Regions from separate parts of the Phyllobacterium zundukense genome, predicted to be linked through region 1. Evidence: predicted binding sites of a transcription regulator. Region 1 holds the regulator's gene; the other holds the start of a gene.
The links. The regulator PhoB, encoded in region 1, activates phosphate uptake and scavenging genes when phosphate is short. The targets are predictions, from matches to a motif close to TGTCATNNANCTGTCAT.
Positions count from the first base shown of each region.

Region 2: BLM14_RS13205 (esterase-like activity of phytase family protein) is a predicted target of PhoB. The motif match lies at 1,204-1,220, and genes of this name have one in related genera.

Region 1 covers NZ_CP017940.1:296,764-300,183, forward strand. The annotation lists gene pstB (phosphate ABC transporter ATP-binding protein PstB) at 34-807, shown strand; gene phoU (phosphate signaling complex protein PhoU) at 886-1,617, shown strand; gene phoB (phosphate regulon transcriptional regulator PhoB) at 1,636-2,322, shown strand; gene BLM14_RS01460 (vWA domain-containing protein) at 2,327-3,420, opposite strand, start outside.
Region 2 covers NZ_CP017940.1:2,628,221-2,631,640, reverse strand. The annotation lists gene BLM14_RS32365 (TIM-barrel domain-containing protein) at 1-47, shown strand, start outside; gene BLM14_RS32360 (TIM-barrel domain-containing protein) at 139-1,146, shown strand; gene BLM14_RS13205 (esterase-like activity of phytase family protein) at 1,296-2,654, shown strand; gene BLM14_RS13200 (aminotransferase) at 2,700-3,420, opposite strand, start outside.

The sequences.
Region 1 (3,420 bases):
GAACGAAATCTCGAAAAAGCGGTAAATGAAAAAATGAACGCTCAGGTGAATGCGATCAAGATGCAGGGCAAGGATGTCACCGTTCATTATGGCGACAAACAGGCCCTGTTCGGCGTCAACCTCGATGTGCCCGAGAAGATGGTAACGGCGCTTATCGGACCATCCGGTTGCGGCAAGTCCACCTTCCTGCGCAGTCTGAATCGTATGAATGACACGATTGAAGGCTGCAAGATCGGCGGCAAGATCACGCTCGATGACGAGGATATCTACAATCCGAAGATCGATGTTGTGGAACTACGCGCCCGTGTCGGCATGGTGTTCCAGAAGCCTAACCCCTTTCCGAAGTCCATCTTCGAAAATGTCGCCTACGGCCCGCGTATTCACGGCCTCGCCAAGAATCGCCAGCAGCTCGAGGAAATCGTTGAGAAGAGCTTGCGCCGCGCCAGCCTGTTCGACGAGGTGAAGGATCGCTTGCACGAGGCGGGAACCGGTCTGTCCGGTGGTCAGCAGCAGCGCCTTTGCATTGCGCGCGCCATCGCCGTCAGCCCGGAAGTCATTTTGATGGATGAACCGTGCTCGGCGCTTGATCCTATTGCTACAGCCAAGGTCGAAGAACTGATTGACGAATTGCGCCAGAACTACACGATCGTCATCGTGACGCATTCGATGCAGCAGGCAGCCCGTGTTTCGCAGCGGACAGCCATGTTCCATCTCGGCAATCTGGTAGAGGTGGGCGATACGGAAATGATGTTCACCAATCCGTCAGAAAAGCGAACACAAGACTATATCACCGGGCGCTTCGGCTGATTGAGTATTCAAATTGTTACTGCGTCCTTTGTGCGTTCGTTAAGACGCTCGTCGCAGTGAGGAAACGAGGGTAAGAACATGACCGAACAGCAGGCCCAGCATACTGTGCGTTCCTACGACGATGAACTGAAGTTCCTGACGCACAAGATCGCAGAGATGGGCGGTCATGCGGAACGGATGGTCGAACAGGCGGTCACCGCGATGGTCAATTCCGACAACGCGCTGGCACAGCGCGTGATTTCGGACGATCTGATCCTCGATGCCGGTCAACGGGAAATCGATGAAAAGGCCATTACCATCATTGGCAAGCGTCAGCCGATGGCTATCGATCTGCGCGAGATCATCGGCACGATCCGTATTTCCTCGGATCTCGAGCGCATCGGCGATCTCGGCAAAAACATCGCCAAGCGGGTCGTTGCCGTTACCGATACCCGGCAGACGCTGTCGGTTTATCGCGGTCTGCAGACTATCGCCGAACTGGCCCTGACGCAGCTCAAGGATGTGCTGGATGCCTATGCGACACGTTCTGTCCAGCAGGTAAACATTGTGCGTGAACGCGATGACGAGATCGACGCGCTCTATACCTCGCTGTTCCGCGAACTACTGACCTACATGATGGAAGATCCGCGCAACATCTCGGCTTGCACGCACCTTCTGTTCTGCGCCAAGAACATCGAGCGTATTGGCGACCACGCTACCAATATTGCCGAGACCGTCTATTACATCGTCACCGGTTCGCAATTGCCGGCCGAGCGACCGAAGGAAGACCAGACTCACAGCATCGTCGTCGACGAAGCCAGACAATCGTAATCCAGGATAGAACGAGCCATGGCGATAGCCCCCAAAATCACCGTTGTGGAGGACGAGGAAGCTTTGAGCGTCCTTCTCCGGTACAATCTTGAAGCTGAAGGCTATATTGTTGAGACGATCACGCGCGGCGACGAAGCGGAAATTGCGTTGCGCGAGAAGGTGCCGGATCTTCTGATCCTTGACTGGATGCTGCCCGGTCTTTCCGGCATCGAGCTTTGCCGGCGCCTCCGAGCCCGGCGCGAGACGGAAATCCTGCCGATCATCATGCTGACGGCACGCGGTGAGGAAAGCGAGCGGGTGCGGGGTCTGGCGACCGGTGCGGACGACTATATGGTCAAGCCGTTCTCGACGCCGGAGCTTCTCGCCCGCATCAAGGCGATGCTACGCCGCGTCAATCCGAGTCTTCTTTCGCATGTTCTGAGCTTCGGCGACCTGAAGCTCGACCGTGAGCAGCACCGCGTATTCCGCAAGGAACGTGAACTGAAGCTCGGGCCGACGGAATTCCGCCTATTGGAATTCCTGATGCAGTCGCCGGGACGGGTGTTCTCACGCGGCCAGCTGCTCGACAATGTCTGGGGCGCGGATATCTATGTCGATGACCGCACGGTCGACGTGCATGTCGGACGGCTGCGCAAGGCGATCAATATTGGCCGTTCGATCGACCCGATCCGCACCGTACGCGGCGCCGGGTATTCGTTCGGCTGAGCGTTCAGTGCTTACGCGAGAGTTCGCGGGTCGCGGTCTCGATGCCTGAAAGGGTAAGCGGATACATCCGCTGCGCGAAAATTCCGCGGATCATGGACGTCGATGCCGTGTAGTTCCAATAGGCTTCCTTGGTGGGATTGAGCCAGACCGTATTCTTCCATTGGTCGAGCACACGTGTGAGCCAGACAGCACCGGCTTCCTCGTTCCAGTGTTCGACGGAACCCCCAGAATGCGAGACTTCATAGGGCGCCATCGCCGCGTCACCGACGAAGATCACCTTGTAGTCCGATCCATATTTATGGATGACATCCTGCGTCGGGATGCTTTCGGTATAGCGGCGGCGGTTGTCCTTCCACACAGCCTCATAAAGGCAATTATGGAAGTAGAAATACTCCATGTGCTTGAACTCGGAGCGCACGGCTGAGAACAGCTCTTCGGCGATCTTGATATGCTCGTCCATGGAACCGCCGACATCAAAGAACATCAGCAGCTTGACATGATTGCGCCGCTCCGGCCGGATCTGCACATCCAGATAGCCGTGTTCCGCGGTGGATCTGATTGTTCCCGAGAGATCCAGTTCGTCCTCGGCGCCCTCGCGCACCCAGCGCCGCAGTCGCTTCAGTGCAACCTTGATGTTGCGCGTGCCGAGCTCAACACTGTCATCGAAGTTCTTGAACTCCCGCTTGTCCCAGACCTTGACTGCCCGGTGATGGCGGCTTTCGTCCTGGCCGATCCGCACGCCTTCCGCGTTATAGCCATAGGCGCCGAAGGGTGACGTGCCTGCCGTACCGATCCATTTCGACCCACCCTGATGACGGCCCTGCTGTTCCTCGAGGCGCTGACGCAGGGTTTCCATCAGCTTGTCGAAGCCGCCAAGTGCTTCGATCAGTTTTTTCTCTTCCTCGGTCAGGTGTTTTTCCGCCAGTCGCCGCAGCCATTCCTCCGGAAGATTGGCCACGTCGACGGCACCTTCGCCATGCAAGGCTTCGATGCCCTTGAAGACATGGCCGAAAACCTGGTCGAAGCGGTCCATGTGCCGCTCGTCCTTCACCAGCGCGGAGCGGGCGAGATAGTAGAACCCTTCAACGTCATAGGTCA
Region 2 (3,420 bases), 1.6 Mb from region 1:
TTTCCATCAACCGCAATTTCTACTTGGGTGCCCAGCGTTATGCCTAGGCCTTTGGTCGGGCGATATCAACAATGGTTTTGACAGCATGGCAATCCAGCGCCAGAGAATGCTGAGTTCGATCAATGCCGGTGCCATGCAATGACCATGGATACGGGCGGATTCTTCAATGGCAACGGTCTCGGTCCGGATGGAGGCACTGGAAATGAGGACTATGCGCGCTGGATGCAATTTGCCGCTTTCACGCCCATCATGCGGGTCCATGCGACGAACGGCAATCAACGCCAGCCATGGTTTTATGTGCCGCAAGGGCAGCGGGTTGGCGAAACGGCTGCCGTGGAGGCGATCAGGCTGCGTTATCGGCTCGTTCCCTATATCTACAGCTATGAGCACCAGCGCAGGAAAACCGGCGTCGGTATTGTCCGGCCGCTGATCTTCGACTGGCCGCAAGACCAGAACGTAAGAAACACCATCGATTCCTGGCTCTTCGGTGAATGGCTTCTCGCTTCGCCTGTCGTTGAGGAGGGTCAGCAAAACAAGAATGTCTATCTGCCAGATGGCAACTGGACTCGCTGGAGCTCGGGCGCGACCGATCAGGGCAGACAAACGGTCAGCTTCAATACCCGGACATGGGAAAGAAATTTTCCGTTGTTCATCCGCGCGGGGGCGATCATCCCCATGATGAGCGATGCGGATGCAAATCCTGCGTCGGAGACGTATGTTACGTCGGTCGGCGGGTGGCATCCAACTGAACTCAACGTCGAAGTGTTCCCAGATGCGAAGCTGACTTCATTCGACTATTACGATGATGACGGCGATAGCTATGATTACGAGAAAGGGGAGTATTTCCTGCAGACGCTATCGGTGCAGAGGTCTGGCACTCAGGTGACATTCGAAACCGCTTCTCCCGATCCCGTCGGCAGCTTCAAGCCGCAGTTGCAGTACTACACCGTGAAGATTCACGGCAACGTTGCCAGCAGCGTCAGCATCAACGGTACCGCAATAAACCCTGTGGCAAACCTCACCTCGCTGACCGGTGCAACCGAAGGCTGGGTCGCCGGCGCCGACCCGGATCGTGGCAATATTCCAGTCACATATGTCCGCATAAAAGCTGGTGAGAAACAATCCGTCGTGCTCACGACGCGGTAATAAAACCAGCACAACAACGGTAGCGGGGATTTTCCCCGCTACCGCACCCAGGCGGTGCGTCATCAAATCTTCACGGAACGGTCAAACCGCAGAAACCAGGTCGACCTATTGGTGGAATGTTTCAGCACTCCAGCCAATTGGTGATCCCTATGCGTTTTACACTCGCTGTCTTACTTTGCGCCTCTGCACTGATCCCCGCGTCGGCTTTTGCCGCGGAACAGGAATTCAAGGCAAAGCTCGTCTCCCAGGCAATTCTCCCCGCCAACACACTGGTCAAGGCGCCGGATAACGCCCCCGAACATTTGAAAACATCGGGCAAATTCACAACAGCCGATCGCAAGCGTGCCGATGGGCTTGGCACCGTGCCGGGCAAGGATGGCGCGCGCCTGACAAATCTGTCAGTCCCGTTTGACGGCCAGCCGGTTCAGGGCTTCTCCGGCATCAAGGCAGCCGGTGACGGTACCTATTGGTCGCTTTCGGATAATGGATTCGGCTCGAAGCTCAATTCTCCCGACGCCATGCTGATGTTGCATCACCTGGCTTTCGATTGGGAAAAGGGCACCGTAACACGCAAGGAAACGATATTTCTGACCGATCCCGACAAGAAGGTGCCATTCCCGATTGTCATGGAAGGCAGCGATTCCCGCTATCTGACAGGGAGCGATCTTGACGTTGAATCGATCCAGCCCGTCGCTGACGGTTTCTGGATCGGCGATGAATTCGGCCCCTATCTCGTCAAGGTCACACGTGACGGCAAGGTGACGGATGTCGTTGCGACCAAGGTCGGCGACAAGCCGGTGCGCTCGCCGGACAATCCCGCGATCACCTTGCCGGCAAACCCGACATTGAAGAATCCTGTGTTCAATCTCAAGCGCTCCGGTGGATTTGAAGGCCTCGCCCAGTCGAAGGACGGCAGCAAGCTCTATGGTCTTCTGGAAGGGCCGCTCTTCGGCGAGGATGGTTCCGTCGAGAAAGTCGATGGCGCGCCAGCGCTGCGTATCATCGAGTTCGATATCGCATCGAAGAGCTGGACCGGACGCAGCTGGCTTTATCCGCTTGCCACCGGCGGTGAGGCAATCGGTGATTTCAACATGATCGATGACACCACCGCACTTGTCATTGAACGGGACAACGGCGCCGGCGTCGCAAGCAAGGCATGTGCCGATCCGAAGGCGCCGAAGCCGGACTGTTTTGACACGCCGGCCAAGCTCAAACGCATCTACAAGATCGAGATGACCGAGGCGAATGCCGGCGGTGCCGTGCGCAAGATCGGCTATGTCGATCTTCTCAGGATTGCCGATCCGGACAACAAGGCACGTCAGGGCGGCGGTGAAGGCTTCTACGACATTCCTTTCGTAACGATTGAGAACGTCGATATTGTTGATGACAGCCATATCATCGTGGGCAATGACAACAACCTGCCATTCTCGGCTGGTCGCGCCGTCGACAAGGCGGATGACGATGAATTCGTGATCCTGGAAGTTGGTGATTTTCTCAAGGCCCGATAAACGAAAAGGGGGCGATAAAACCGCCCCCTTTTTTCATCATGGTAGTTACTGTTGCGCGCGAAGTCCGTTCTTCGAGACATAGGCCTCGGTGTCTGCCAGTGCCTTCTCGAAGCGGTTGAACAACTCGTTGAGTTCGTCTTCGGTGATGATCATTGGCGGGCAGAATGCGATGGTATCGCCCAAGGCGCGGAGCACCGCGCCATGTCCTTCCAGGAACTTTGCAAGATTTGCTCCAACACCATGCGCCGGATCGAAAGGCCGCTTCGTCGATTTGTCAGCAACCATCTCAACAGCCCCAACAAGTCCGCAGGAACGAACTTCGCCCACAAGCGGGTGATCTTTGACTTTGTTCAACCTGGCCTCGAAGGTCGGCGTCAGGCCGCGGACATATTCGAGAATATTGCGGCGCTGGTAGATCTCGATCGCCTTGATGCCAAGGGCACAGCCCACCGGATGGCCTCCATAGGTGAAGCCATGGCCGAAAGTGCCGATCTGCGAACTCTGGTCGATATAGGCCTGATAGAGGTCTTCCGGCACCAGCACCGCGCCGAGCGGCGCATAGGCGGCGGTCAGCTGCTTGGCGGCGGAAATGGTCGTCGGCGTCATGCCAACCGACTGGCTGCCCCACCAGTTGCCGGTACGGCCGAACCCATTGATCACCTCATCGGCGATGATGAGAATATCATGCTCGCGCAGGATCGGCTCGATCGCGGCGAAATAGCCGGAAGGCGGAATGATCACGCCGCCCGCGCCCATGACGGGCTCG